Regions from separate parts of the Burkholderia sp. APQ4-4ca genome, predicted to be linked through region 2. Evidence: predicted binding sites of a transcription regulator. Region 2 holds the regulator's gene; the other holds the start of a gene.
The links. Region 2 encodes FNR, which switches genes on or off when oxygen is low (the NO sensors DNR and NnrR bind a similar motif). Its sites were predicted from a motif close to TTGATNNNNATCAA; they were not measured.

Region 1 (14,719 bases), on a different contig from region 2:
CTGTACGGCGAACTGACCGTCCGGCAGAACCTCGTGCTGCATGCGCGCCTGTTCGGCGTACCGGAACCGGACCTGCCCGCGCGCATCGCCGAAATGGTCGGACGCTTCGGGCTCGCCGAGGTGCTCGATGCGCTGCCCGAACGCCTGCCGCTCGGCATGCGGCAGCGGCTGTCCCTTGCCGTGGCGATGGTGCACAAGCCCGAGCTGCTGATCCTCGACGAACCGACGTCGGGCGTGGACCCGGTTGCGCGCGACGACTTCTGGCGATTGATGATCGAGCTCGCGCGCAACGATCGCGTCACGATTTTCATTTCGACGCACTTCATGAACGAGGCCGCCCGCTGCGACCGTATCTCGCTGATGCACGCGGGCCGCGTGCTGGCGAGCGCCGCACCGGACGAACTGGTTCGCCTGCGCGGCGCCGCCACGCTCGAGGACGCGTTCATCGGCTACCTGACCGACGCGCAACGCGTGGACGGCGCACCGGCGGACACGTCACCGGGCGCCGGCTGGCTCGCCGCGTCGCCCGCCGCGGACGACGCCGCCCGCGGCGCCGCCTGGTTCAGTCCGGCGCGCGCCGGCAGCTACCTGTGGCGCGAAGTGCTGGAACTGCGCCGCGACCCGCTGCGCGCGACGCTCGCGCTGTTCGGTTCGCTCGTGTTGATGTGCGTGATCAGCATCGGCATCAGTCTCGACGTGGACAACCTGACGTTCGCCGTGCTCGATCGCGATCAATCGATGCTGAGCCAGGACTATGCGCAGAATCTCGCGGGTTCCCGCTACTTCGTGCCGCGCGCCCGGCTTGCGGATGACCGCGACCTCGATCGCCGCATGCGCAACGGCCAGCTTTCGCTCGCGATCGAGATCCCGCCCGGTTTCGCACGCGACGTCGCCCGCGGCCGGCACGTGGAGATCGGCGCATGGGTCGACGGCGCGATGCCGATGCGCGCGGAAACGATCCGCGGCTATGTGGCCGGCATGCACGAGAACTGGCTGCGCGATCAGGCGAAGCGCCGGCTCGGCGTGTCGCTCGCCCCGGCAGTCGACGTCGCGATCCGCTATCGGTACAACCCGGACGTCAAGAGCCTGCCCGCGATGATTCCCGCGATCATGCCGATGCTGCTGCTGATGCTGCCCGCGATGCTGACGGCGCTGGCCGTCGTCCGGGAACGGGAGCTCGGATCGATCGTCAACCTGTACGTGACGCCCGTGACCCGCGCCGAATTCCTGCTCGGCAAGCAGGCGCCTTACGTGATGCTGGCCATGCTGAATTTCCTGCTGATGGTCGTGCTGGCCGACGTCGTGTTCGGCGTGCGGATCAAGGGAAGCTTCGCGACGCTGGCGGCCGCGGTGCTGATCTTCAACGTCGTCGCCACCGGCATCGGGTTGTTCGCGTCGACGTTCACGCGCAGCCAGATCGCCGCGATCTTCATGACGATCGTCGGCACGCTGATCCCCGTCGTGCAGTTCTCGGGCCTGCTCACGCCGCTGTCGTCGCTCGAAGGCAGCGGCAAGTGGATCGGGACGATCTATCCGGCCACCTACATGCTCGCGATCAGCCGAGGCGTCTACAACAAGGCGCTCGGGCTGGCCGACCTGTCGTCCCAGTTCTGGCCGCTGCTCGCGGCCGTGCCGGTCATCATGGTGACGACCGGCATCCTGCTGCGCAAGCAGGAGCGCTGACCATGTCGCGCCTGCTCGCCGTCTACCGGCTCGGGATCAAGGAACTGTGGAGCCTCGCCCGCGACCCGATCCTGCTCGCGCTGATCATCTATACGTTCAGCGCGTCGATCTACGTCGCCGCGACCGCACGCCCCGAAACGCTGCACAAGGTGCCGATCGCGCTCGTCGACGAAGACGCGTCGCCGCTGTCGGCACGGATCGCGGCGGCGTTCTTTCCGCCCCAGTTCGCGCCGCCCCCGATCGTCGACGCCGGCGCGGCCGATCGCGGGCTCGACAACGGCGACTACACGTTCTCGCTCGACATTCCGCCGGACTTCCAGCGCGACGTGCTGGCCGGCCGTCACGCGACGATCCAGCTCAACGTCGATGCGACGCGCATGACGCAAGCCTTCACCGGCAGCACCTACATCCAGCAGATCGTGTCGGGCGAGATCGACGCGTTCGTGCGGCGCTATCGCGGCACGCCGCTGCCCCCCGTCGATCTCGCGATGCGGATGCGCTTCAACCCGAATCTCGACGAGGTCTGGTTCGGCGCGCTGATGGAACTGATCAACAACGTGACGATGCTGTCGATGATCCTCACCGGCGCCGCGCTGATTCGCGAGCGCGAACACGGCACGATCGAGCATCTGCTCGTGATGCCGGTGACCGCGGCGGAGATCATGCTCGCGAAGGTGTGGTCGATGGGGCTCGTCGTCACGGTGGCGGCCGTCGCGTCGCTGACCTGCGTCGTGGGCGGCGCCCTGCACGTGCCGATTCCCGGCTCCATCCCGTTGTTCGTGGCCGGGATGGCGTTGCACCTGTTCGCCACGACGTCGATGGGGATCTTTCTCGCGACGCTCGTGCGCAGCATGCCGCAGTTCGGCATGTTGCTCGTGCTCGTGCTGCTGCCGCTGCAACTGCTGTCGGGCGGATTGACGCCGCGCGAAAGCATGCCGGCGGCCGTGCGGGACATCATGCTGGCCGCGCCGACCACCCATTTCGTCGAACTCGCGCAACGCATCCTGTACCGGGGCGCCGGCTTGGATGCGGTGTGGCCGCAGTTCGCGGCGCTGCTCGCGATCGGGGGCGTGCTGTTCCTGCTGTCGCTGATGCGGTTCCGCAAGACCATTGGTCAGATGACTTGATCGTTCCCCGGCCTCATTGCCCCATCGCACGCGAGGCCGGGATTCGCCCGTTGATACAGATCAACCGGGCCGGAAGCCGGTACGCGATCATGACGCCATGGCTTGCGAAATCGCAAACTGCCGCTGCGCGTCAACGCGGACGAACGCCAGCCGCTCCATGGGAGACCGTCATGATTCGCCATTCGTACCGGACCACGCTCGCCACGCTGGGCGTGTTCATCGCACTCGCGTCGCTACTGGGCGTCGTGCACGCGATGCTGGTCGACGCGAACGTGCTGCCGTACGCGATCGTCACGCTGGTGTCGGGCGGCGTCGCGTTCGTCGCGCAGCTCGATCCCGCGCCGGGCGAGCGCTAGCGAAACCGCCTGACACGCCGCATTCGACATCGTGCTCGATACGGGAATCGCTGACTTCCGTCAATCGCCGCGCGCGGGTTCGCGATGTAATCGACGCACTGAACCCCTCGACTTTCAGGAAGGCGAGCGATGAAACTGACATTTCTCGGTGCGACCGAAACCGTGACCGGCTCGAAGTATCTGGTCGAGCACGGCGGCCGGCGCGTCCTGGTCGATTGCGGCCTGTTCCAGGGCACGAAAAATCTGCGATTGCGCAACTGGAGCCCGCTGCCGCTCGCGCCCGACACGCTCGACGCGGTCGTGCTCACGCACGCGCACATCGACCATACCGGCTATCTTCCGGTGCTGGCACGCGACGGCTATCGCGGGCCGGTGTACTGCACGGCGGCCACGGCCGAACTCTGCGACATCATGCTGCGCGACAGCGCGCGGCTGCAGGAGGAAGAAGCCGACTTCGCGAACCGACACGGCTACTCGAAGCATCATCCGGCGCAGCCGCTCTATACGCTGGACGACGCGCAGCGCGCGTTGCGCCTGCTGACGCCCGTCGCCTTCGACGAATGCACCGCGCTCGGCGACGGCCTGGCGTTCCGCTTCCTGCCGGCCGGGCACATCCTCGGCGCGGCGAGCGTGGTGATGCACTGGGATCACAAGGTGCTCGCGTTCTCGGGCGACCTCGGCCGCTATCACGACCCGATCATGCAGCCGCCGCGGCCGCCCGCGCATGCGGATTTCCTGGTCGTCGAATCGACCTACGGCGACCGGCTGCATCCGGAATCGGATCCCGAGAACGCGCTCGCCACGCTGTTCGACAAGACGTTCGCGCGCGGCGGGGTCGTCGTGATGCCGTGTTTCACCGTCGGCCGCGCGCAGGAGATCCTGCACTACGTCGCGCGGCTGAAGGCGTCCGGCCGCATGGCGCGCGTGCCCGTGTTCCTCGACAGCCCGATGGCGACGGACGTGACCGAAATCTATCGCCACCACATCCTCGAACACCGGCTGACCGTGTCCGAAGCCAACGCACTCGGCCACGCGGCGACGATGATCCGGACGGTCGAGCAGTCGAAGGCGATTGCCGAACACCATGGCCCGATGGTCATCATCGCCGGCAGCGGCATGGCCACGGGCGGCCGCGTGCTGCATCACCTGGCCCGCTATGCGCCGGACGCGCGCAACACGATCGCGCTGGTCGGCTACCAGGCCGTCGGCACGCGCGGTGCGGCGCTCGCCGCGCACGAGCCGACGCTGAAGATTCACGGCGAATACGTCCGCGTGCGCGCGCAGGTCGAGTCGATCACGACGCTCTCCGCCCATGCCGACTACGAGGAAGTGCTGAAGTGGCTCGGCACGATGCAGTGTGCGCCCGTGCGGACCTTCGTCACGCATGGCGAACCCGCCGCCGCGGATGCGATGCGTCGGCGCATTTCGGAGCGTCTGAATTGGCCGTGCGAGGTGCCGACCTACGCGCAGTGCGTCGACCTGGACGAACGCGAAGCCGGCGGCACGCAGTAACCCGCCGCGCTGTCGTCCTGACTGGCGGTCATGCCGCCCGGCATGCCCAACGCACGTGACGGGCGGCAGCGTCCCGGCTTCCCGTCACCGGCCACCCGACGATCAAGCGACTTCGATGATCACCTTCAGCGCATGGGTTTGCGCGGCGCGGCCGAACGTGTCGTACGCACGCTCGACGTCGTCGAGCGAAAACCGGTGCGTGATCAGGCGTGCCGGATCGAGACGCCCGGCGCGTACGGTCTTCAGCAGCATCGGCGTGCTGACCGTGTCGACGAGCCGCGTCGTGATCGAGATGTTGCGATCCCACAGCTTCTCGAGATGCAGGTCGGCCTTCGCGCCGTGCACGCCGACGTTCGCGACGACACCGCCCGGCGCCACGAGCGCCGTGCACATCTCGAACGTCGCCGGAATGCCGACCGCCTCGATCGCGCAATCGACACCGATGCCGTCGGTCAGCCTCATCACTTCCGCTACCGGATCGCCGGCACGGCCATCGAGGCAATCGGTCGCGCCGAAGTGCCGCGCGATCTCGAGCCGGTTGCTGTCCGGGTCGATCATGATGATCCGCGCGGGCGAGTAGAACTGCGCGGTCAGCAACGCGGCCAAGCCGATCGGCCCCGCGCCGACGATCGCGACCGAGCACCCCGGCTGCACCTTGCCGTTCAACACCCCGCATTCGAACCCGGTCGGCAGGATATCGGACAGCATCACGAGCGCGTCCTCGTCGGCGCCGGCCGGAATCCGGTACAGGCTGGTCGCCGCATGCGGGATACGCACGTACTCGGCCTGCGTGCCGTCGATCCGGTTGCCGAGAATCCAGCCGCCCGTCGTGCAATGCGAATACAGTCCGCGGCGGCAGTATTCGCAGCGGCCGCACGACGAGATGCACGAAATGAGCACGCGATCGCCCGGCTTCAGCGAATCGACCGCGGCGCCGACCTGCTCGACGACGCCGACGCCCTCGTGGCCGAGAATGCGGCCGGGTTCGCAGGTCGGTACGTCGCCCTTGAGAATATGCAGATCGGTGCCGCAGATCGTCGTGCGCGTCACGCGGACGATCGCGTCGGTGGGCGATTGCAGTGCCGGCTTGGGCCGTTCCTCGAGCGCCTTGCGCCCCGGCCCGTGGTAGACGAGTGCCTTCATCGCTGTTTCTCCGTTCATGTTTCCAGTACATAGGCGCCGGGCGCCGCCGCGAGTCCGGGGGGCGGCGTACGGGCCGGCGCGTCGCCCGACGAGCGCGCGTGCAACCAGTCGCGCCAGCAGGTCCACCACGATCCGTCGACCGCCGGCGTGTCGCGCACGAAGTCGTGCGGGCTGCGGTAAGCCGCGCCGGGTTCGCGCGTCGCGCATCGATAATGGCGCCCCGGATGGCCCGGTTCGGACACGATGCCCGCGTTGTGCCCGCCCGACGTCAGCATGAACGTCAGCGCATGGTGCGTGAACAGATGGAGCTGGTAGACGGAACGCCACGGCGACACGTGATCGCGCTCGGTGCCGACGACGAACGTCGGCACGTCGATATCCGACAGCGCGACCGGCCGCCCGTCGACGCAATACCGGCCGGCCGCGAGATCGTTGTCGAGAAAGAGCCGCGTCAGGTATTCCGAATGCATGCGGTACGGCATGCGCGTGGTGTCCGCATTCCACGACATCAGGTCGTTGGGCTTCGTGCGCGTGCCGAGCAGGTATTCGCTCATCATCCGCGACCAGATCAGGTCGCGTGCGTTCAGCAGTTCGAACGCGGCGGACATCTGCGCACCGTCCAGGTAGCCCTGCCGCCACATCAGCGCGTCGAGCGCGGACAGTTCGCTCGCATCGATGAACAGGCCGAGTTCGCCGGGTTCGCTGAAATCGGTCTGGGCCGCCAGCAACGTGATCGAGCGCAGCGCGTCGTGCTGCTGCCCGTCGCGCGCCAGCGCCGCCGCGGCGATCGCCAGCAGCGTGCCGCCCAGACAATAGCCGACCGCGTGGACCGCTTCGCCGCCGATCGACCGCGCGGCGTCGAGCGCCGCGATGCAGCCGTCGCGCAGATAGTCGTCGAGCCCGAGGTCGCGCGATTCCGCGCCCGGGTTGCGCCACGACACGGCGAACACCGTATAGCCCGCGTCGACCAGGAAGCGGATCAGCGAATTGTGCGGCTGCAGATCGAGGATGTAGTACTTCATGATCCACGACGGCACGATCAGGATCGGCTCGTGCGCCACGCGGGCCGTCGTCGGCGTGTATTGCAGCAGCTCGCACAGCGCGTTGCGCCAGACGACGCGACCCGGCGTGATCGCCACGTCGCGACCGGGCAGATACGCGCGCGCATCGTGGGCCGGCGTGCCGCTCGCGCGCTCGACGAACGCGTTCGCGTCTTCCCGCCAGTGCCGAAAGCCGGTCACGAGGTTCGCGCCGCCGCTGCGCATCGTCGCGTCGAGCACGACCGGATTGGTCGCCAGGAAATTGCCCGGCGAACAGGCATCGAGCCACTGGCGCGCGGCGAACCCGACCAGTTCCTCATGATGGCGTTCGACGCCCGGCACGCCGCGTGTCGCGTCGCGCCACCAACGCTGGACCGACAGGAAACCGTCGCGGTACACGCAAAACGGCCAGCCGCCCCATGCGGGCGCGGCGAAGCGTGGATCGGCGTCGCCCGCGTGCACGGCCAGGCCGCTCGACTCCGCCTCGTCGGCCTCGCCGTCGCGTCCGCTCGCCGCCGGCGCCACGGCGCCCAGCCACGCCTGGGTCGCGAGTTCGAAGCCTTTACCCGGCGCCACCGCCAGATGCGCGCCCCAGTCGAGCATGGCCAGCGCCAGCGATACCGGCGACAGTCCGAACGTCAGCGCGGCCACATTCGCGTGCGCGGCACGGTTCCACTGTTCGGCGGCGCTCATCCGGGCAGGCGCGCATCGCGTCGCCGCCGGCGCGTGCCCGTCGTCGGCCGGCGTCGGTGGCGATGCCGGCGCGCGAGGCGCGCGCAGCACGGACGCGTTCATCGCAAGTACATTCCGCCGTTGACGTCGAATTCCGCGCCGGTTGCGAACGCACCGGCATCGGAGCACAGGAGCGCGACGAACGCGGCGATTTCGTCGGGGTCGCCGAGCCGCCCGGCCGGAATCTGCGGCAGGATCTTCGTGTCGAGCACCTCCTTCGGCACCGACTCGAGCATCGCGGTCGCCAGATAGCCGGGCGAAACCGTGTTGACCGTCACGCCATGCCGCGCGAGTTCGAGCGCCAGCGTTTTCGTGAAGCCGTGGATGCCGGCCTTCGCGGCCGCGTAGTTGGCTTGTCCGTATGCGCCTCTCGACCCGTTGACCGAGCCGATGTTCACGATCCGCCCGAAACCCGCGTCGATCATGCCCGGCACGAACGGCTTCGTCATGTTGAACATGCTGTCGAGATTGGTGCGCAGCACCGCGTCCCACATGCTCTTCGTCATCTTCACGAAGGTGGCGTCGTGCGTGATGCCGGCGTTGTTGACGAGCACGTCGACGCGCCCGAATTCGGCCAGCACGCGTGCCGCGCAGTGCTGGCACGAGTCGTAGTCGGCCACGTCCACTTCGAACGCGTGAAACGTGCGGCCGGCGTCGCGTTCGCGCGCGAGCCACGTCGCGACGTGGTCGTTGCGCTCCGTGTACGACACCGCCACCGTCATGCCCGCTTCGTGCAGGCGACGGCTGATCGCGGCGCCGAGCCCGCCCATCCCGCCGGTGACGAACGCGACGCGGTCAGCGCACATGATCGCTCTCCCGTGCGCCTGCGATGCCGTTCAGGCGGCCCGCGGCGAGCGCCCCGTTCGTCGCGCCGCCCGCCGCCTCGATCCCGCGCTCCAGCGCGGCCATCCAGTCGGCCCACGGCATGCTGGCTTCGTTGACCACCGCGAGTCGCTCGAGGTCAGGCAACCAGTCGGTCTGATAGCGCGACAGCGCGCCCGAGCCGTATTCGCGCAACCAGGTACGCCACGCACTGGCGCGCTCGAATTGTGCACGCATGCACAGCTCCGCGGCGTCCTGCCAGATCTCGACGCTCGCGATCGCGTAGTCGCTCGTCACCTGCCGGCCGGCCTCGGCGAAGGCCGTCCACTCGTTCGTTTCCGCCAGCGCCTGCTGCAGGCGCCGCACCGCGGTGCGGTCGCGCTCGATGCGCCGCCCTTCCAGCGCATGCCATTCGTATTGCCAGTCGCGGTTCAGCGCGACCATGCGCAACGCGAGATCGCAGCCCGCGCGCCAAGCGTCGTTCGGTGTCGTCAAAGCATCGCTACTCATCGGCTTCCCCTTTCGATCGGATCAATGGGTTGGCATCCGCGTCGCGCCGCCTGCCCGGCCTCGGCGTCGCGACCACTTCACTGTGCGGGTATCGCGCACGGCTGCCGTTGATCTGAGTCAACCGCGTGGAAACCCTGCTTCGTAGACTGGATTGCACTGGCGGATCACCCGTCGATGGAGCGATTCCGATGAGCTACAAGAGCATGGTCGTGCACCTCGATACGAGCACCCGCGCGCATTCGCGTCTCGAGTTCGCGTTGCGTCTCGCCCGGCGCTTCGGTGCGCATCTCACCGGGCTGTTCGCGGTCTACACCCCCGAGCCGCATTCGTTCTACGTGATGGCCGGTTCCGCCGACTATTTCCGCGCGCACCGCGAACAGCGCGACGAGCGGCTCGCCGCGCTGGAGCGCCTGTTCCATGCCGAAACGGCGCGCGCCAAAGTGCCGGCAACCTGGATTCGCGCCGACGAGCGTGCGAACGTGGCCGTACCGCGCGCCGCTCGTCTCGCCGATCTGGTGATCGCCGGCCAGAGCGACCCGAACGATCCCGAAACCTATATCGACGACCAGTTTCCGGAAAACCTCGTGTTGACCGCCGGTCGCCCGGTGCTGTTCTGGCCGTACACCGGAGAATTCCCGTCGATCGGCGAACGGGTTTTCGTCGCATGGGACGGCAGCCGCGAAGCGGCCCGCGCCGCGCACGACGCGCTGCCGTTTCTCGAACACGCGAAGCGCACGACCGTCGTCGCCGTGGTCGACGGCAAGTCGGAGGCTGCGACCGCGCGGATTCCCGCCGCCGATGCCGCGTTGATGCTGGCGCGCCACGCGCGCGACGTGAACGTGCTCGACATCGATGCCGGCGCCGGCGCGTCGGTTGGCGACACGCTCCTGTCGCGCGCGTATGAAACGGGTTCCGACCTGCTGGTCATGGGCGCGTACGGCCATCCGCGCTGGCGTGAACTGTTGATGGGCGGCGCCACGCGCACGGTGCTCGCATCGATGACGCTGCCGGTGCTGATGTCGCACTGAGCCGCCCGATGCGTACGTTCGCGTTGTTCGTCGTCAACGCCGGCGTCGGCAAGCACTCGGCCGTGTTGCGCGGGCGGATACGCGCATCGCTCGGCTGGCTCGGCAGCGAGAGCGACGCACGCGCGAATGCGGACGACGCACACGTCGTGTCGTTCGCGTCGGGCGCGGTGACGGTGGTCGTCGCGCCGACCAACGAAGCGTCGATCGACGCGCGCCGCGACGGGCGTGCCGCGCGGCAATCGGGACGCTTGATCCAGATCAGCGCCATCGGCGTGCACGCGCCGATGATGGCTTCATCCACATCCGTTCAAGGGAACTGCCATGTACTCGAACATTCTGGTTGCACTCGACGGCAGCGACACGTCGTCGCGTGCACTCGACGCCGCGCTGAGTCTCGCGGCGGAAACGGGTGCGCGGCTGACACCCGTCTACGTCGTCGATTTCCTGGTGCCGGCCTACGACATGTACGGATACGATCCGTCGATCCTGGTCGATTCATTCCGTGAAGAAGGATTGCGCGTGACCGAGGACGCCGCGCGGCGCATGAAGGCGCGCGACGTGGCCGGCACGCCGCGGATTTCCAACGTCGCGCCGGCAGGCGACGACATCCCGCACCGGATCGTCGGTCTCGCGGGCGAGATCGGCGCCGATCTGATCGTGATGGGCACGCACGGCCGGCGCGGCTTTCGGCGCGTGTTCCTCGGCAGCGTGGCCGAACGCGTGCTGCGCCTGGCCAGATGCCCGGTCCTGATGATTCCGGCGAGCTGCGCAACGAAGGCATCCGCCGACGTCACGGCCGCTTCCACCGAAAAGGAGCCATCATGAGCTACAAGACCCTGCTCGTTCATCTCGACGACAGCGATCGCTGCGCGACGCGCGTCGACCTCGCGCTCCAGCTCGCGGGACGCTGGAACGCGCATTTGATCGGCCTCTACCTGGTCTGCCAGGATCTCCTCGAACCGTTGCGCCGGCCCGACGAACCACTGAAGCTGGCCGTCTACGAGCGCCTGTGCGACCAGCGGCGCAAGGAGGCGGAAGAACGCTTCCTGACGGCCGCCGAACGCGCCGGACGCAGCGTCGAATGGCAAGCGCCGGCCGGCAATGCGATCGATGCCGCGATCCTGCACGCCCGTCACGCCGATCTGCTGGTGCTCGGCCAAGAGGATCCCGACGATCGCATGACCTACGTGGCGCGCCATTTCGTCGAGGATGTCGTGATCGGCAGCGGCCGTCCGGCGATCGTCGTGCCGTATGCCGGTGACGTACGCACGTTCGGCGAGAACGTGCTGATCGGCTGGGACGGCGGGCGCGAGGCCGCGCGCGCGATGGCCGACGCGCTGCCGCTGCTCGCCCGCGCACGCTTCGTCAACGTCGAGACGGTCGTGCGCGGGCAACCCGATCCGGACCAGACGCCGGCCGGCGTCGACGTCGCCGCGTATCTCGAACGACATGGCGTTCGCGCGTCGTTCTCGACGACGCCGCGCGAGCGATCGGTCGGCGTGGGCGGGACGCTGCTGAACCGCGTGACCGACGTGCATGCGGACCTGCTCGTCATGGGCCTGTACAGCCATACCCGCGCCCACGAGCGCGTGCTGGGCGGGGCGACCCGCACGATCCTCGAGACGATGACGGTGCCGGTGCTGTTGTCTCACTGAACCGGCGGGGTTCGGGCAGCCGGTCGCGGCTGCCCGCTTGCGTCACGACACGGCCGCAGCCGCGCCCGGCCCCTCCCGCACGGCGAGCACCGGCCGTTCGGCGGTGCGCGCCAGCGACTCGGCGACGCTGCCGAGCACCGCGCGGCGCATGCCGCGACGGCCATGCGTCCCCATCACGATCAAGTCCGCGTCGCATTCGGCGGCCGCTCGCGCGAGCACCGACGACACGTCCTCCCCGCACGCGTCGATCGCATGCGCGGTGCCGCGGACGCCGCACAGGCGGAACGCGGTCGCGGCATCCGCCACCGCGATCGCGGCCTTGTCCGCATCGGTCCCAATTGGCGAATACCGGCAAAACGCGCACAATCTCGGCGCATCGGACATGCTTTTGATGCGACCCTTTGAAGAGCCAACATCCGGTTATCGACGGCAGCCATCCTGCCCGCCGTTCGGAATCGGACGATCGCCACGTTCCGTTCGGAATCGGATCGACGAACGCCGACGCGCGCCTGCCCCGCGCGAGCCGGCAAAGGACGCACGCCATGATCAGGGTACTCATCGCTGACGATCACACCCTCGTCCGGGACGGCCTGCGCCACATCCTGCAGAACGCGAACGATTTCGTCGTGGCGGGAGAAGCAAGCGACAGCGCGTCGACGATCGCGCTGACGCGCGGCACCGAGGCCGAAGTGCTGGTGCTCGACCTGTCGATGCCCGGCCGCAACGGCATCGAACTCATCAAGCAGATCAAGGACGAGAAACCGGCCCTGCACATCCTCGTGTTGACGATGCACGCCGAGCAGCAATATGCGGTGCGCGCGTTCCGCGCCGGCGCATCGGGCTACATGACCAAGGAAAGCGCGAGCGCGGAGCTCGTGGCCGCGCTGACGAAAATTTCCGGCGGCGGCGTGTACGTCAGCCTTGCGATGGCGGAGCAATTCGCGCAAAGCCTCAACGAGCCGACCGACCTGTTGCCGCATCAACGGCTGTCCGACCGCGAATTCGACGTGTTCCGGCGCGTGACGACCGGCGAGTCCATTTCCGAGATCGCGCGGGCGCTGTGCGTCAGCGTCAAGACCGTGAGCACCTACAAGACGCGGATCCTCGAGAAGATGCAGATGGCCAACGATACGGCGCTCGTCCGATACGCGATGCGCCACAAGCTGTTCGACGACCCGGACGAACTCTGACCGCGACAACCCGCCACACCGTTGTAGGAATCGTCCTACAAACCTTCGCTATCACCTACCGCATCTTCAATTTCCGCTGATTTCAATCAAGCGTCCGGCTGTCCATACTCCGATCAACAACAACACACCGGCGTGCCTTCCGGAGCTGCCCGGCCTTGCCCTCGTATCGCGACGGCATCGCCGGCCCGCCGATCCGGTGCGGCGCCGATTCGACGAACCAGGCGGCGGCCTCCCCGTCCGCCCGTACGACGGCCAGCGCAACCGCGACGACGCGACCCGCGGCCGCCCCAACCGGAGCAGATCATGCAGAGCCATGCCGACATTCCGACGACGGTGCCGTTGCACCCGTTCATTCCGCTGCATCCCGTCGCGCGGGCGGACCAGCCGAAGCGCACGTCGTCCCGCTGCTCGTCCTGCACGCTGCGCATCGTTTGCATGCCGCGGGAAATGACGCCCGACGAATTCGCGCGGGTCGACGCGATGATCTGCACGACGCGCCACGTCAAACGCGGTGAAACGCTGTTTCGCGCGGACGACACGTTCCACAGCATCTATGCGGTCAGGACCGGGTCGTTCAAGACCGTGATGATGCATCGCGACGGCAACGAGCAGATCACCGGCTTCCAGATCGTCGGCGAATCGCTCGGGCTCGACGGCGTGCACACCGGGCGGCACAACGGCGATGCGATCGCGCTCGAGGACAGTACGGTCTGCATCATCCCGTTCGGCCAGCTCGAGCAGATGTGCCGCGAAGTGCGGCCGATGCAGCATCACGTGTATCAGATGATGAGCGGCGAAATCGTGCGCGAATCCGCGCTGATGGTGCTGCTCGGCACGATGACCGCCGAGCAGCGCGTGGCCGCCTTCCTGCTGAACCTGTCCACCCGCTTCAAGGCGCGCGGCTACTCGGCCGCCGAATTCGTGCTGCGGATGACGCGCGACGAGATCGGCGAATATCTCGGGATGAAGCTCGAAACGGTCAGCCGCATGCTGTCGAAGTTCCAGCGCAACGGGCTCGTCGCCGCGCAAGGCAAGCAGATCCGCATCGTGGATCCGGAAGGCCTCGCGCGCATCTGAGCGGAGGGCGTGCGGACCGGGCGGGATCAATCGCGCATGTCGAGCACGGCGGCGCCGGACACGCGCCCCCTGCGCAGATCGTCCAGCGCGCGATTCGCATCGGTCAGCGCGTAGCGCACGGCTTCGACCCGCAGCGGCATCACTGCGGCGATCCGCATGAATTCCGCCGCATCCGCGCGCGTCAGGTTGGCGACCGACGCGATCCGGCGCTCGCCCCACAGCCACGCGTACGGAAAGTTCGGGATATCACTCATGTGAATGCCGCCGCATACGACGATCCCGCCTTTGCCGACGGCGCGCAGCGCGGCCGGCACCAGCGCGCCCGCCGGCGCAAAAATGAGCGCGGCGTCGAGTGTTTCCGGCGGCGTTTCGTCGCTGCCGCCGGCCCACGCGGCGCCGAGTGACAGCGCGAGCTGCTGGGCCGCTGTATCGCCGGGCTTCGTCAGCGCGAACACCTTGCGCCCCTCGAAACGCGCGACCTGCGCGACGAGATGAGCGGCCGCGCCGAAGCCGTAGATGCCGATGCGACGCGCATCGCCGGCCATACGCAAGGTTCGATAGCCGATCAGGCCGGCGCACAGCAGCGGCGCGGCTTCCAGATCGGAATAGCGCCGCGGCAGGTGCACGCAATACCGGTGGTCGGCGATCGCGCACTCGGCATAGCCGCCGTCGATCGTATAGCCCGTGAAACCCGGGCTGTCGCACAGGTTCTCGCGGCCCGACGTGCAATACGCGCAATGCCCGCATGTCGAGCCCAGCCACGGAACGCCGATCCGGTCGCCTACGGAGAACCCCGTCACGCCATCGCCGAGCACGCGCACCGTTCCGACGATTTCGTGCCCCG
Region 2 (14,719 bases):
GCGCGTCGCGCGACCGCGGCGATCGCCCGCGCGCCTTTTCCCGTCGTGCCCGGAACGGGATTTGCTTCGATCCGGAGCGTGTCGCCGCCAGGAGAGCCGCGATGGAATCATCCGCTCAAACACGTCGTGCGCATCCGCGCAGCATCGAACTCGACAACGACGACACGCACGACAGCACGGTCGACACCGACGGCAAGCACCGCGAAGCGTCGCGGCTCGCCGGCGTCGGGCCGATCTCGCCGGACCAGATCACACGCAGCAACGCGTCGCTCGTCAATGCGATGCCGGAAGCCGGCGACGGTTTGGCCGGTTTCGACAGCCGCCCCGACGGCAACCATCCGGCGTTCGCGCTGCGCGCCGGCTACATGGTGATCGAGAAGGGCTTCGACGCGCCGTCCGCGGGCGACACGCCGTTCGGTCCCGCTCATCGGATGTACGGCAGCGCGTACTGGCCCGACCATGGCCGCCGGCCGGAGCGCGTCATCGAGTTGACCGTCGTGCCGAGATAGCCCGCGCGACGTTTGAATCGATCGTTCGTTTGGGAACCGCCATCGGCCGATGACGATGACCGATGGCGGTGCATTCGCGCGCGACCGGACCGCGGGCCGAGACGTGCTCGCACGATGTCGCGGTAAACGATTCCGCGTATTGGCATCGGGATTCGCAATCATGCATGCCGCGCATCGTGTCGACGCACATGCGTTGATCGAAGTCATGGCGTCACGGCGCGATTTCGATTGAATGGCGCTACGTGCGCCGCATCGGCATGGTTGCCATGCCGGGTCGATGCGCGCGCATGCGTTTTCGCCGACGACGCAGCCGAACCATACGACACGCATCGCGCGATGCATCACGCGTGGCGCGCATGGCCACGCACGGCCGGCACAGACGGCGCGATCGCACGGCACGGCAGGCGCCTCGCTGCATGATCGCGGCCGTTGGTTTACCCTGCCTCGCAGCGTGGCGCATTGCCCGGCCCGATCGGCCATCCGGCCGACTTCGTTTCAACCCGCCATTCGGAGACACTATGTACAAGCGTATTCTGGTTGCCGTCGACGGCAGCGACACGTCCCGCCATGCGTTCGATGCCGCGCTGGCGCTCGCGAAAGCGCACGGCGCGGAGCTGCAGCCGTTCTACGTCGTCGAGAACGCCGCGATCTACTACAACGTGCCCGGCTACGATCCGTCCGTGTTGCGCGATCAGCTCGTCGCGCAGGGCAACGCGCTCGCGCAGGATTTCGCGAAGCTGATGCAGGCTGCCGGCGTGAAAGGCGAAACGCGGCTGAACGAAGCGACGTCGATCAACGACGTATCGTCGCTGATCCTCGACGGCGCGAAAGCGTTCGGCGCCGATCTGCTCGTGCTCGGCACGCACGGCCGCCGCGGCTTCCGCCGCCTCGTGCTCGGCAGCATTGCCGAACAATGCGTGCGCCACGCGACGCTGCCGGTGCTGCTGATCCCGGCGGCCGCCAACGCGGACGAGCCGGCTGCCTGAGCGGCGTTCGGCACGCGCGGCCGGTCGCGACGTTTTGTCACCCGACAGCGGCAACTTGCGGTGGGACAATGATTTCGTCGATCCAATGCCGGAGTAAACGATCATGCTGACGCCCGTCGCCACCCGCCCCGCCGCCGTGCCCCATACCGGCAGCTGGGCTCCCCGCCAGGCCGCACACTGCTCGTCGTGCGCGATGCGGCACCTGTGCATGCCGCAGGGCCTCGCGCCCGAAGCGCTCAGCCGCCTCGAGTCGGTCATCTGCGCGGCACGCCCGGTCAAGCGCGGCGAAGCGCTGTTCCGCGAAGGCGACGCATTCGACAACCTGTACGCGGTGCGCTCGGGCTCGTTGAAAACCGTCGCGACGCGCCATGACGGCCGCGAACAGGTCACGGGCCTGCATCTCGCCGGCGAAGCGCTCGGCCTCGACGGCATCTGCGACGATACGCACCCGCGCACCGCGGTCGCGCTGGAAGACAGCTCGGTCTGCGTGATTCCGTACAGCGCGCTCAAGGCGCTGTGCTCGGAAGCCGGCTCGATGCAGTTGCGCATGCACAAGCTGATGAGCGAGCAGATCGTGCGCGAAACGTCGCAAACGATGCTGCTCGGTTCGCTGAATGCCGAAGAGCGCGTCGCCGCTTTCCTGCTCGACGTGTCGTCGCGCTACCTGAAGCGCGGCTACTCGCCGTCGGAATTCAACCTGCGGATGACGCGCGAGGACATCGGCAGCTATCTCGGCATGACGCTCGAAACGGTCAGCCGCACGCTGTCGAAATTCCAGAAGCGCGGCCTGATCGAAATGCAGGGCCGTCACGTGCAGATCATCGACTTCGACGGCCTGCAGCACGTCTGATGCCGCCCGGCGCGCACCGCGTGCGCGCCGCCTGCGTCACGTCGCCGGTCAATCGAGAAACAGCGCGGCGCGCGCCTTCAGCGCCGCGCTGAAATCGTCGAGCCAGCCGATCGACAAACGCCAGCTCTGCCAGTACAGATCGATGTCGATGGTTCGCCCGCGCGACATGTCGATCAATTCACCCGCCGCCAGCTGGCGGTCGACCATTCGGTCCGGGCACATCCCCCATCCCAATCCCGTTTCGCATGCGCGCAGATAGCCCGCGACGTGCGGTATCCAGTGCTGCGGCGGATCGAGATCCGCGCGCGTCACGCGCCGGATGAAACGCGCCTGCAACCCGTCCTTCGGATTGAACATCACGCACGGCGCGCGGCGCAGCGCATCGCGCGTGATTCCCGCGTCGAAATAGCGTGCGTAGAACGCCGGCGAGCATACCGCGCGATAGCGGATCCGCCCGAGCCGCTCCGAGCGGCACCCCTGGATCGGCTCGGCCTGCGCGGTCACCGCGCCCTGCACGCTGCCGTCGCGGATACGCGACGCCGTGTAATCCTGATCGTCGATCACGAGGTCGAGCAGCGTCTCGCGCTCGGTGCAAAACGGCCCGACCGCGTCGATGAACCACGTCGCGACACTGTCGTCGTTGACGGCCACGCGCAACGTCGGCCACGCGCTCGCGATCTGGCCCGGCAACGCGGGCATCCGGCCGCCCAGCTCGGCTTCCAGCAGTTGCACGCGTTCGGTATGCCGGCACAACAGCGCGCCCGACGTGGTGGCGACGCACGGCTGCCCGCGCTTGACGAGCACGCTGCCGACCCGTTCCTCCAGCAGCTTCACGCGCTGCGACACGGCCGACGGCGTGACGTTCAGCTCCTTGGCCGCCCGCTCGAACGAGCCGTGCCGGATCACCGCCGCGAGGGCATCGAGCAACGCGTAGTCGAGCATTAGATTTCCTTAATCCACATTAGGTGATTTAGCTTCTCTTATTCCCATACCGACCGCAGACTAGCGCTACCCGATTCATTCGTCTACTGCTTCCACGGCTGTCCCCCTCATGAACTGGCTCGCTTTTTCCCACGGCGCCGCACTGTGCGCGTCGCTCATCGTCACCATCGGCGCGCAGAACGCGTTCGTGCTGCGCCAGGGCATCATGCGCTCGCACGTCGGCAAGATCGTGCTGCTGTGCGCGGTGTCCGACATGATCCTGATCGGTGCTGGCGTCGGCGGCGCTTCGGTGCTCGTCGAGCGCTATCCGACCTTCGTTCACGCTGTGCTGTACGTCGGCCTCGCGTATCTCGCGTGGTTCGGCATCAATGCGCTGCGCCGTGCGTTCAAGCCTGGCCACGACACGCTCGACGTGCGCGGCGACGCCGTCGCGCCGCCGCCGCAGGGCGCGCTCGCGATCGTGCTGATGACGCTCGCGTTCACGTGGCTCAACCCGCACGTGTATCTCGACACGTTCCTGCTGATCGGCACGGCCGGCGCGCGCGAGCCGGAAGGCGCACGGCTCGCGTTCGCGATCGGCGCGATGACGGTCAGCATCGTGTGGTTCCTCGGGCTCGGCTATGGCGCGCGTTTGCTGGCGCCGTGGTTCCGCAAGGCGGTCGCGTGGCGCGTGCTGGATGGTGCGATCGGCAGCATGGTGCTGTTCCTCGCGGCGGTGCAGTTGCGCTGACCGAACCGTCCGCGCACGGGCGGCCGCGTGCCGTCCGGCTTTCCCTCCGCGTCGGCGCCCCGCCCGCGCAATCTGCGTGTTCCCGTCGCGCACGTCGCCGCAAAAATTCGCTCCCGATCGAACTTAGCCACCCGGCGGACTCACGCAGCGGACACGGCCTCCGTCATCTGCCGCAATCCGTCCACCATCGCGACGTTACCGCGCCTGCACGAATCGAAACGATCGGCGAGAATGTCCGGTGTCCCGCGACCACGGCGGAACCGCCCCGCGCATCCTGCCGTCCCGCCGCGATCGCCTCGACCCATCCCGCAGTTCAATCCCGTTACCTGCAGTTATCGGAGAGGAACATGGCCCATCGCACCCTCGGTACATCAAGCATCCAGGTTTCGCCGCTCGCGTTCGGCGGCAACGTCTTCGGCTGGACCGTCGACGAGAACGCATCGTTCGCGTTGCTCGACGCACTCGCCGACACCGGCATCAACTTCATCGACACGGCCGACGTCTATTCGGCCTGGGCGCCCGGCAACCACGGCGGCGAATCGGAAACGATCATCGGCAAGTGGCTGAAGCGCTCCGGCAAGCGCGAGCAGGTCGTGATCGCGACCAAGGTCGGCCTGCTCGGCACGCGCGCGGGGCTGTCGAAAGACAACATCCTGAAGGCCGTCGACGATTCGCTGCGCCGCCTGCAGACCGACTACATCGACCTGTATTTCTCGCATCGCGATCTGGCCGACACGGCCCCGCTCGAAGAGACGCTCGGCGCCTATCAAACGCTGATCGACGCGGGCAAGGTGCGCATCATCGGCGCGTCGAACTACAGCGGCGCACGCCTGCGCGAAGCCGCCGCCATCAGCGCGCGCGACGGACTGCCCGCCTACCAGGTCATCCAGCCCGAATACAACCTGCTCGATCGGGCCGACTACGAACGCGATCTCGAGCCGGTCGTGCGCGAGCTGAAGCTCGGCGTCGTCAACTACTACGCGCTCGCGAGCGGTTTCCTGTCGGGCAAGTACCGCAGCGAGGCCGACCTGAAGAAGAGCGTGCGCGGCGATCGCGTCGCCGGCTATCTGAACGCACGCGGCCTGCGCATCCTCGCCGCGCTCGATGACGTGTCGGCGAAGCACGGCACGCAGCCGGCCGCGATCGCGCTCGCATGGCAAATCGCGCGGCCGACGATCACCGCGCCGATCGCGAGCGCGACGTCGCTCGAGCAGCTCGCGCTGCTCGGCGAAGCGATCCGCGTCACGCTCGATCAGGACGACATCCGCCGGATCGACGAGGCCAGCGCGCCCTGAAGCCGCTGGCGGCAGGCCGATGGAATCGCACGCTCGAGCGGTTCCGCGGCCTGCCTGCGATTCACGCAGGACGGGTGGATACAATGGCGAGCATCCGATGGCCGCGGGGCTCGACCGGGCTTCTTCGCGCCGAATCAAAATCACACATAAAAACCGCCGATGAACCACCTTGCCCGCCGTTCCCGTTACGTCCGTCACGCTCGTCATGCACGCGCCGCATCGCGCAGCGCCATCGGCGACGCGCCGTAGCGCTCGCGAATCGCGCGGCTGAAGTGCGCCTGGCTCGAAAATCCCCAGCGAAACGCGATCTCGCCGATGCTCGTCTTGCGCAGCCGTGCGTCGGTCAGCTCGCGATGCGCGTGCGACAGCCGTTCCGACCAGATGTGCTGCGTGATCGATTCGCCTTCGGCCGCGAAGAGGCGGCCCAGATGCCGCAGCGACAACCCGACCGCATCGGCGACGGCTTGCGGTCCGAGTTCCGGCTCGCCGAGATGCGTCGCGATGTACTGCTTCGCGGTCAGCAGGTACGACAGCGATGCGCGCGATGCGCCCGCGCCGTTCACTTCCGTGTCGATGAGTTCCGCGATCAGCGTGCGCGTGTGCTCGACGAACCGCGCGACGTCGCGCTCGACCGGCGCGTGCATGAACCGCTCGACGCTCGCCCGCAACGTCGCGCCGAGCATCGCGCCCGCGCCCGGCTTCGGCGCGATGCGCAGCGGCAGCGCGGCCAGCTCCGCATCGAGGCGGTCGTCGAACGTCGTGATCGGGATATCGATCAGCAACTGCCGCATCGGCGTCAGGAATCCGAACAGATAAGGCACGCGCGTGTCGTAGACGACCACATCGCCGGCTTCCGCGAGCAGGCACCGGTCGCGCTGGATGAAATAGGCGCGCCCGCCCACGATCTGGCACGCAAATAGCGACTCCTTCGGCAACTGGCGCACCAGCGCGGGGCTGCGCTCGATCACGTGGTCCTGCCCGCTGATGTCGGCGATGCCGAGGCCTGGCAGCGCGATGTCCGTCTTCTCGGCCTCGAGCCCGGCCGGCGACAGCGACGAGCAGCGCAGGCCGACCAGCGTGGCCGCATTGAACGCATCCCAGTACGCCATCCTGTCGCGCGCCGGCACGTCGGCCGTCGAGCCTCGCGTGCATGAAAGAACGGTCGAATTCGTCACGTCGCCTCCTGCTGGCGCCTGTCGTGCGGAGCGGCACGGATTGGGGGATGGCTCGTCTGGATTCTTGTGCGATGCAATGTCCGGCTCGGTCAAGCAATTCGTCCAGCCCAGTCAAGAGCGGCGCGCACCGGCTGGCTAAAGTCGAGCCCACGACAACCCATACGAGGAGACATACCGTGGTCGACAAAGCCGTATCCGAATTCTGGCAAAACATCCCGGCGATTGCCAATCCGTTCAAGCCCGATGCGCTGCCCGAAGCCTACATCCCGAACGCGGCCACCGACGACGAGCGCTATTACGTTCCGTTCACCGAAACGGTTTCATCGCGGCCGCTGTGGATCTCGCCGTCGCAGAACAAATGGTGCGACATCCTGATGGCGAAGGAAGCCGGGCTCGTGAACCGGCACTATCACCCGCACGAGGTGTTCGCGTACACGCTGTCGGGGAAATGGGGCTACCTGGAACACGAATGGACCGCCACGCGCGGCGATTTCGTGTACGAGACGCCGGGCGAAGGTCACACGCTCGTCGCGTTCGATCACCCCGAGCCGATGCGCGCGTTCTTCATCGTCAAGGGCCCGCTGATCTGGCTCGACGAAGCTGGCAATCCCGACGGCTACTTCGACGTGCATTCGTACATCGCGATGTGCAAGGCGCATTACGAGAAGGTCGGCCTCGGCGCGCAAGCAATCGAAAAGCTGTTCCGCTGACGCGCGGCGAGGCTCACGATGACTTCCGCTTGCTCCTCCAGACCTGCCCGGACATACGAGAACCGGCTGCTGCCGATCCTGTTCATGACGTTCGGCTTCGTGTTCTTCGACCGCCTCGCGCTGTCGTTCCTGTTCCCGTTCATGTCAGCCGAGCTGCACCTGACGAACGCGCAACTCGGCATGGTGTCGTCCGCGCTCGCGCTCACGTGGGCGCTGTCGGGCGCCGTCACGAGTGCGTGGTCCGACGCGCGCGGCACTCGCAAGCCGCTGCTGATCGCGGCCGTGCTGGGCTTTTCCGTGTGCTCGGCGCTGTCGGGCCTCGTCGGCGGCTTCGCGAGCCTGATCGCGTTTCGCGCGCTGATGGGTATCGCCGAAGGCCCCGTGCTGCCGCTGTCGCAATCGCTGATGGTCGAGAGTTCGACGCCGAGCCGCCGCGGACTGAACATGGGCCTGCTGCAGGGCTCGGCCGCCGGCCTGCTCGGCGCGATGATCGGGCCGCCGGTCGTGATCGGCATCGCGACCGCCTACGGCTGGCGCGAGGCGTTCTACGTGTCGTGCGTGCCGGGCTTCCTGATCGCGTTCTGCCTGTGGCGCTGGGTGCGCGAAGCGCCGCCCGGCAGCGTGCGCCACGCGCAAGCGGAAAGCGCGACCACGCATGGCGCCCAGGCAGCCGGCGGCGCGGCGGTCAGCCGCTGGGCGCTGTTGAAAGAGCGCAACATCCTGCTGTGCGTGCTGATCAGCTGCTTCTTCCTCACGTGGTTCGTCGTGATCATCTCGTTCGGTCCGGTGTTCCTCGTGCAAAGCCGCCACCTGTCGCCGTCCGACATGGGCGTCGTGATGACCTGCCTGGGCGCCGCGTGGGTGTTCTGGGGCTTCGCGGTGCCGGCGATCTCCGACCGGATCGGCCGCAAGCCGACGATGATCGTGTTCGCGCTGGTCGCGGCCGCGTGCCCGGTCGTGCTGATCCACGTCGGCTCGGTCTGGGCGCTCGGCGCACTCGTGTTCGCCACGTACACGGGGCTCGGCTGCTTCACGCTGTTCATGGCGACGATCCCGGCCGAAACGGTGCCGCCGCGCGCGATCGCGAGCGCGCTCGGGCTGATCATGGGCGCCGGCGAGCTGATCGGCGGCTTCGTCGCACCGACCGTCGCCGGCTTCGCGGCGGACAGTTACGGCCTGCAGTTCGCGATGTGGACGTCGGCCGCCGGCGCGATCCTCGCGTGCGTGCTGTCGTTAGGCCTCGTCGAAACCGCGCCGGCCGTGCTGCACAAGCGTGCGCTCGCAGGCGCCACCGCGGGCCGTCTCGATACCCCGAACCTCGGAAGACGCTGACATGCGCGCACTTCAATGGCATGGCCCGCGCGACGTCCGTCTCGTGGAAATCGACACGCCGCGCGTCGGCCCCGGCGACGTGCGCATCGCGGTCGCGTATTGCGGCATCTGCGGCAGCGACCTGCACGAATACGCGGACGGCCCGCACGCGATTCCGGTCGACGCGCCGCATCCGCTGTCGCGCCGCACCGCGCCGCTGACGCTCGGCCACGAGTTCTGCGGGACCGTCGTCGAAGTCGGCGAACGCGTGACGGCGCTGCGCGCGGGCGATCGCGTCGCGGTGGAGCCCGAATATCGCTGCAGCCAGTGCGCGTATTGCCGCTCGGGGTCGTACAACCTGTGCGTGTCGATGGGCTTCGCCGGGCTGATGGGTGACGGCGGGATGGCCGACTTCGCGGTCATGCCGGCCTACATGCTGCATCGCCTGCCCGACGGCGTGAGCCTCGAACAGGCCGCCGTGATGGAGCCGGCCGCCGTTGCGCTGCACGCACTGCGTCGCGGCGAACCGCGGCTCGGCGACACCTGCGCGGTGTTCGGGCTCGGGCCGATCGGCCTGCTGCTGATCATGCTCGCGAAGCTGCAGGGCGCGACGACGATCGTCGCCGTCGACGTGTCGCCCGAACGGCTCGCGGCGGCCACGCGTTTCGGCGCGACGCATGCGTTCGATGCGCGCGGGCTCGATCCATCGTCGATGCAGGGCGCGATTCGCGCGGCCACCGGCGGGCTCGGCGTCGATACGAGTTTCGAAGCGGCCGGCTTGCAGGCCACGTTCGAATCGGCGACGCGCGCACTGCGTAAAGGCGGCCGCGTCGTAATGGTCGGCCTGATGCCGCACGCAAGTTTCGACGCGTTCCGCGCGGTCAACGACGAGCTGACCTTCACCGCGAGCGTCGGCTACCGGCACGCGTACGAAGACCTGCTGCGCATCGTCGCGTCGGGCGCGCTCGACCTCACGTCGATCGTCACGCGCACCGTCGCGCTCGAAGATGCCGTCGCCGACGGCTTCGATGCGCTGCTCGCCGACCGCACGCAGATCAAGATCCTCGTTTCACCCGCGCAACGGCCGGCACGCGGGGCCACCACCATCGGGAGGGTCGAGCATGAATCGTCAGTGGGCGCTTGACGGGTAGTCCGTCGTCGTGACGGGCGGTACGTCGGGCATCGGCGCGCGCACCGCGCTGCGGTTTGCGCAGGCCGGCGCATCGGTCGTCGCGCTCGGGCTCGACGCAGCCGGTCCGCATGCGCCCGTGCATGCGGGCATCCGCTGTGTGGAACTCGACGTGGCCGACGGCGAGGCACTGACACGCACGATCGCCGCGCTGCCGCGGCTCGCCGTGCTCGTCAACGGCGTCGGCATCAGCCGCCACGCGGACGAGTACCGGATGGACCAGTTCGAGCACGTGCTTGTTTTAAAATCAGGCACCTCGATGAAAATCCTGCCAAATAAAATTACGTGCCGCAATCGGAATCCGTGGTTCAGGGTTTTATATTGCAATGCTTTACATTTTCGATGAATTTTCGGGGTGCGAATAAAGAGGCGAAATTCTTCATCGTCGCGCGAGCGACCGCTGCATGGAGAAAACCGGTATGACGACATTGAATCCCAAGGCGGGTTTAATCATCTTGGCCGCAGCGGACGTTTTGTTTGATCGATCGGAAATAAAACAAAACCGTTTCTATTATTTAAATAATTTCCTCAGGCGTTTTTATAATCGGCTCTGTTTAAGATTTTTATAAATTTCTGCCGCGCTGGGCGAACGCCTTGCTGGATCGTTGGCGAACGCCGGTGTGTCGGCACGGCCGTGCATCGAGAGGATCAAGCGAATGGTCGAACACCGGGATACGGCATCACGCGTTGCGGTCCTGGGATCGATGCGGTCTCGAATTCTACAGAGCGCCGTACGGGGCCGCTTCGCCGCAAGCCGTCGGTCACGCCGCACCCCCATCCCGCCCCCAATAATCCCCTTGACGCCCTATCTTTCGATATATATCTTTAGATATGTTTTATGACATATAGGACACGATCATGCGACACAACCACTTCCGCGGCCATGCCCGATGCGACGGTCATGGTGCGCATGCCCGCCCCGACTGGTTCACCGGTCTCTGGTACGCGATCGGCCGCCACCGTCGCGGCGGCCACGATGCATTCGGTGGCGGCCCGTTCGGCGGCCGGGGCGGGCGCGGCGGCTTTGGCGATTTCGGCGACGACGCGATGCCGCGCGGCCGCCAGTTCAGCTCCGACGATCTCCAGCTGCTGCTGCTCGCGCTGGTGGCCGAGCAACCGAGCCACGGCTACGAATTGATCAAGGCGCTCGACACGCGCTCGAACGGTTTCTACAGCCCGAGCCCCGGCATGGTGTATCCGGCGCTCACGTATCTCGACGAAGTCGGCTTTGTCGCGTCGCAGGCGGAAGGCAACCGTAAGCGCTATGCGCTGACCGACGCCGGCCGCGAGCATCTCGATGCGCAGCGCGAACGCGTCGACACGCTGTTCGCGCGCCTCACGCACCTCGCTCGCAAGATGGAATTCATGCGCCGCGCGTTCGCCGGGGAATCGGCGGGCGCCGATGCGCAGGACGCATCGCAGCCCGGCTGGCTGCCGGAATTCGTCGAGGCGCGTCTCGCGCTCAAGCGCGCGCTGCTGCACAAGAGCGCCGCCGATGCCGACGAACAGCGCCGCATCGCGGCCATCATGCGCCGCGCGACGGCCGAAATAGAAGGCGGCGCCGGCGCGTGATCCGCGCCGCCCCGTCACAACCCAAGGAGAACGGATCGATGCAGAACACGTCCGAACGCACCGTCACCCGCGTGCGCCACGCCCTCAAGTTCCGCCTGCTGCAAGTGCTGCGCGTGCACACCGTGACGCCGCATCTGCTGCGCGTCACGCTCGGCGGCGCCGATCTCGCGGATTTCGAATCCGCGTCGTTCGACGATCACGTGAAGGTTTTTTTCCCGCCGCCCGGCGCGGAACGGCCCGCGCTGCCGACGCTCGGCGCGAACGGCCCCGAGTTTCCGGAAGGCGAACCGAAGCCGGTCGCGCGCGACTTCACGCCGCGCCGCTTCGATCGCGCCGCCTGCGAACTCGATCTGGAATTCGTGCTGAACCATCCTGGCCCCGCATCGCAGTGGGCCGCGCAAGCGCGCGTCGGCCAATGGCTCGGCATCGGCGGCCCGCGCGGATCGTTTGTTATCCCGACCGATTTCGACTGGCACCTGCTGATCGGCGACGATACGGCGCTGCCGGCCGTCGCGCGGCGTCTCGAGGAATTGCCGGCCGGCGCGCGCGCGGCGGTCGTGCTGGAAGTCGCGGATCGCACCGCACAGATCTCGTTCGACACGCGCGCCGACGTGCATGAAATCTGGCGTTTCCGCGCCGAAGCCGACACGGCGAACGGCGACACGCTGCTGAACGCCGTCCGCGATCTGCCGCTGCCGTCGTCCGGCGACGGCTACGTGTGGGCGGCCGGCGAAGCGCTGTCGATGCGTGCGGTGCGCCAGCACCTGACCGGCGACCGCGGCGTCGACAAGTCGCGCATCCGCGCGGCGGCCTACTGGAAGCGCGGCGCGGCGGCGGTGCACGAAACGCTGGAAGACTGAGCGGGGGATGGGCGCCCGGTTGCCGGGCGGCTGAAACAATCGTGGCGCCGGCGCAGCGGCGGGCTTGGCACCGGCATCGCGGCTGGTATATATCTATGTCTGCGCGCCGCTGTCGGGCGACAGCCGCCGCAGCCCGCCCAGGAGCGCCCGGTCATGACAAAAGAAAGCCACGCTTCGCCTTTCCTTCGCCACCTGAAGATCGCCGGCTATTGCGGCCTCGCCGCGGTAGTCGTCGCGCTGTTCGTCGCGATGTGCGCGATCCTGACGGAAAGCGCCCTCAACCGCGATGCCGCGCGGCCTCCGGCCGATACCCCCGAACTGCGCGACGCGGGCGGCGGCCCGTCCGCCTCGGCCGACTCGGCCCGCACACCCGGCTCGTCCGGCTGACGGCGTCCTGCCGGTTGCCTTCCGCTTACGGCGCCTGCCGGCGCCCCATCACGACCGCGTGCACCGAATCGCCGAGCCGTTCGAGCGGCGCGGTCACGCGTTGCCCGTACAGGTGCGCGGCCAGCGCGCCGACCGTGCCGACCAGCACGCCGCCCGCCATGTCGAACGGCCAGTGCACGCCCGCATAGACGCGGCCCCATGCGATCGCCACGGCCATCGCGGCCATCACGAAACCGGTGACCCGCTTCGTGCCGCCGAGCAGCAGGCCGACCGCCATGCTCCACGCGAACGTCATGTGATCGCTCGGAAAGGAGCTGTCCGGCGCGTGCGGAATCAACTGCGTGCCGACGCCGGCCATGAACGGGCGCGGGGAGAACCAGACATGCCCGAGCACCTGCGCGAGCCCGAGCGCCACGCAAACGCCGAGGCCGGCTTCGATCGCCTGGCGCCGCGCGGGGCGTGCTCCGAAGATCCAGGTCAGCAGCAGCATCGCGGGCAGCGCGTAGACGAGCCAGTCGGCGGCGAAGATCGCGAGGCGGGCAACGCCCGGGTGCGGCGCACCGCCGGCGTTGATGGCGGAAAAGAGGGCGAGATTGACGTTCTGCATGAATCCGGTTGCGTGAGGCGTAAAAGTTCGGCCGGTTGCCCCGGCGGCGTCGAACGATGCCAGAGCGTGGCCGCTTAAGCGGGGCTGAATGCGGCAGCCGCCCGGACGAGGCCCGCGCGGCGAACGCACTTAGAGCCTGCACTGCAATACAAGTTCACACAATTGTCACATTTCCACGTGAATGTCCCCGTAAAAGCTCACCCTGTCTCCCGTAAAGCCTCACCTTTTTCACATGATGGCGTCATCGACGCATGCGACCCTCGCTTGGCCGCGTGCCGTTCAGGCCGTTTGCCTCGTTCATCTCAATATTTACGCCTCAAATAATTCGAAATCGGCAACAATTAATTCCATATGCGGCATCGCACAACGGCAACGCACAGGCATACGATTACGACCACTCATCCACGAAGCGCTCAACAACAAGGAGTCCGCATGAAACCCAGCGATGTCCGATCGAAGGCGTTTGCGATGCCGTTGACCAGCCCCGCGTTCCCGATGGGCCCGTACCGTTTCGTCGATCGTGAGTTTCTGATCATCACGTACCGCACCGATCCGGACCGCCTCCGTGAAATCGTCCCCGAGCCGCTGCAGGTCACCGAGCCGCTCGTGCATTACGAATTCATCCGCATGGCCGATTCGACCGGCTTCGGCGATTACACCGAAAGCGGCCAGGTGATCCCCGTCGAATACGACGGCCAGCCGGGCGGCTATACGCTCGCGATGTATCTCGACGATCACCCGCCGATCGCCGGCGGCCGCGAGCTGTGGGGCTTCCCGAAGAAGCTCGCGTCGCCCACGCTGCACGTGAACACCGATCACATCCTGGGCACGCTCGACTACGGCAAGGTGCGTGTCGCGACCGGCACGATGGGCTACAAGCACAAGGAACTCGACATCGAAGAGCAGGCGAAACGACTCGCCGGCCCCAATTTCCTGTTGAAGATCATCCCGCACGTCGACGGCACCGCTCGCGTATGCGAACTGGTGCGCTATTACATGCAGGACATCAAGATGAAGGGCGCATGGACGGGACCCGCCTCGCTCGAACTGGCGCCGCACGCGCTCGCGCCGGTGGCCGACCTGCCCGTGCTCGAGATCGTCGAAGCGCGCCACCTCGTCGCAGATTTGACGCTGGGCCTCGGCGAAGTCGTCTACGATTACCTGGCCCAGTAACACGTCAACAGCCCTTTCTCCCTGTCAATCCTTTCACCACGGGAATTCGAACATGAGCAACCTGAATGGCAAGACCGCAGTCGTCACGGGCGCCGCGAGCGGCATCGGCAAGGAAATCGCGCTGGAGCTGGCCAAGGCCGGCGCGGCCGTCGCGATCGCCGACCTGAACCAGGACGGCGCGAACGCGGTCGCCGACGAGATCGTCAAGGCGGGCGGCAAGGCGATCGGCGTCGCGATGGACGTGACCAATGAAGATGCCGTGAACAGCGGCATCGACAAGGTGGCCGAGGCGTTCGGCTCGGTCGACATCCTCGTGTCGAACGCCGGCATCCAGATCGTCAATCCGATCGAGAACTACTCGTTCGCCGACTGGAAGAAGATGCAGGCGATCCACGTCGATGGCGCGTTCCTGACGACGAAGGC

Region 1: AC3IFE_RS33050 (universal stress protein) is a predicted target of FNR. The motif match lies at 9,033-9,046, and genes of this name have one in related genera.

The regions. Positions count from the first base shown of each region.
Region 1 is NZ_JBYQCG010000243.1:111,232-125,950, reverse strand. It holds gene rbbA (ribosome-associated ATPase/putative transporter RbbA) at 1-1,683, shown strand, start outside; gene AC3IFE_RS33085 (ABC transporter permease) at 1,686-2,810, shown strand; gene AC3IFE_RS33080 (DUF2964 family protein) at 2,981-3,166, shown strand; gene AC3IFE_RS33075 (MBL fold metallo-hydrolase RNA specificity domain-containing protein) at 3,296-4,678, shown strand; gene AC3IFE_RS33070 (zinc-dependent alcohol dehydrogenase family protein) at 4,781-5,821, opposite strand; gene AC3IFE_RS33065 (PHA/PHB synthase family protein) at 5,836-7,656, opposite strand; gene AC3IFE_RS33060 (beta-ketoacyl-ACP reductase) at 7,653-8,399, opposite strand; gene AC3IFE_RS33055 (hypothetical protein) at 8,389-8,925, opposite strand; gene AC3IFE_RS33050 (universal stress protein) at 9,114-9,953, shown strand; gene AC3IFE_RS33045 (universal stress protein) at 10,275-10,778, shown strand; gene AC3IFE_RS33040 (universal stress protein) at 10,775-11,608, shown strand; partial or broken gene AC3IFE_RS33035 (universal stress protein) at 11,651-11,992, opposite strand; gene AC3IFE_RS33030 (response regulator) at 12,151-12,798, shown strand; gene AC3IFE_RS33025 (helix-turn-helix domain-containing protein) at 13,102-13,875, shown strand; gene AC3IFE_RS33020 (zinc-dependent alcohol dehydrogenase family protein) at 13,902-14,719, opposite strand, start outside.
Region 2 is NZ_JBYQCG010000241.1:311-15,029, reverse strand. It holds gene AC3IFE_RS31360 (DUF3005 domain-containing protein) at 102-509, shown strand; gene AC3IFE_RS31355 (universal stress protein) at 1,028-1,495, shown strand; gene fnr (fumarate/nitrate reduction transcriptional regulator Fnr) at 1,599-2,345, shown strand; gene AC3IFE_RS31345 (LysR family transcriptional regulator ArgP) at 2,394-3,287, opposite strand; gene AC3IFE_RS31340 (LysE/ArgO family amino acid transporter) at 3,397-4,017, shown strand; gene AC3IFE_RS31335 (aldo/keto reductase) at 4,365-5,312, shown strand; gene AC3IFE_RS31330 (helix-turn-helix domain-containing protein) at 5,516-6,487, opposite strand; gene AC3IFE_RS31325 (2,4'-dihydroxyacetophenone dioxygenase family protein) at 6,664-7,197, shown strand; gene AC3IFE_RS31320 (MFS transporter) at 7,216-8,529, shown strand; gene AC3IFE_RS31315 (2,3-butanediol dehydrogenase) at 8,531-9,652, shown strand; partial or broken gene AC3IFE_RS31310 (SDR family NAD(P)-dependent oxidoreductase) at 9,669-9,935, shown strand; gene AC3IFE_RS31305 (PadR family transcriptional regulator) at 10,556-11,269, shown strand; gene AC3IFE_RS31300 (siderophore-interacting protein) at 11,308-12,129, shown strand; gene AC3IFE_RS31295 (hypothetical protein) at 12,283-12,516, shown strand; gene AC3IFE_RS31290 (undecaprenyl-diphosphatase) at 12,542-13,123, opposite strand; gene AC3IFE_RS31285 (acetoacetate decarboxylase) at 13,556-14,296, shown strand; partial or broken gene AC3IFE_RS31280 (3-hydroxybutyrate dehydrogenase) at 14,349-14,719, shown strand, end outside.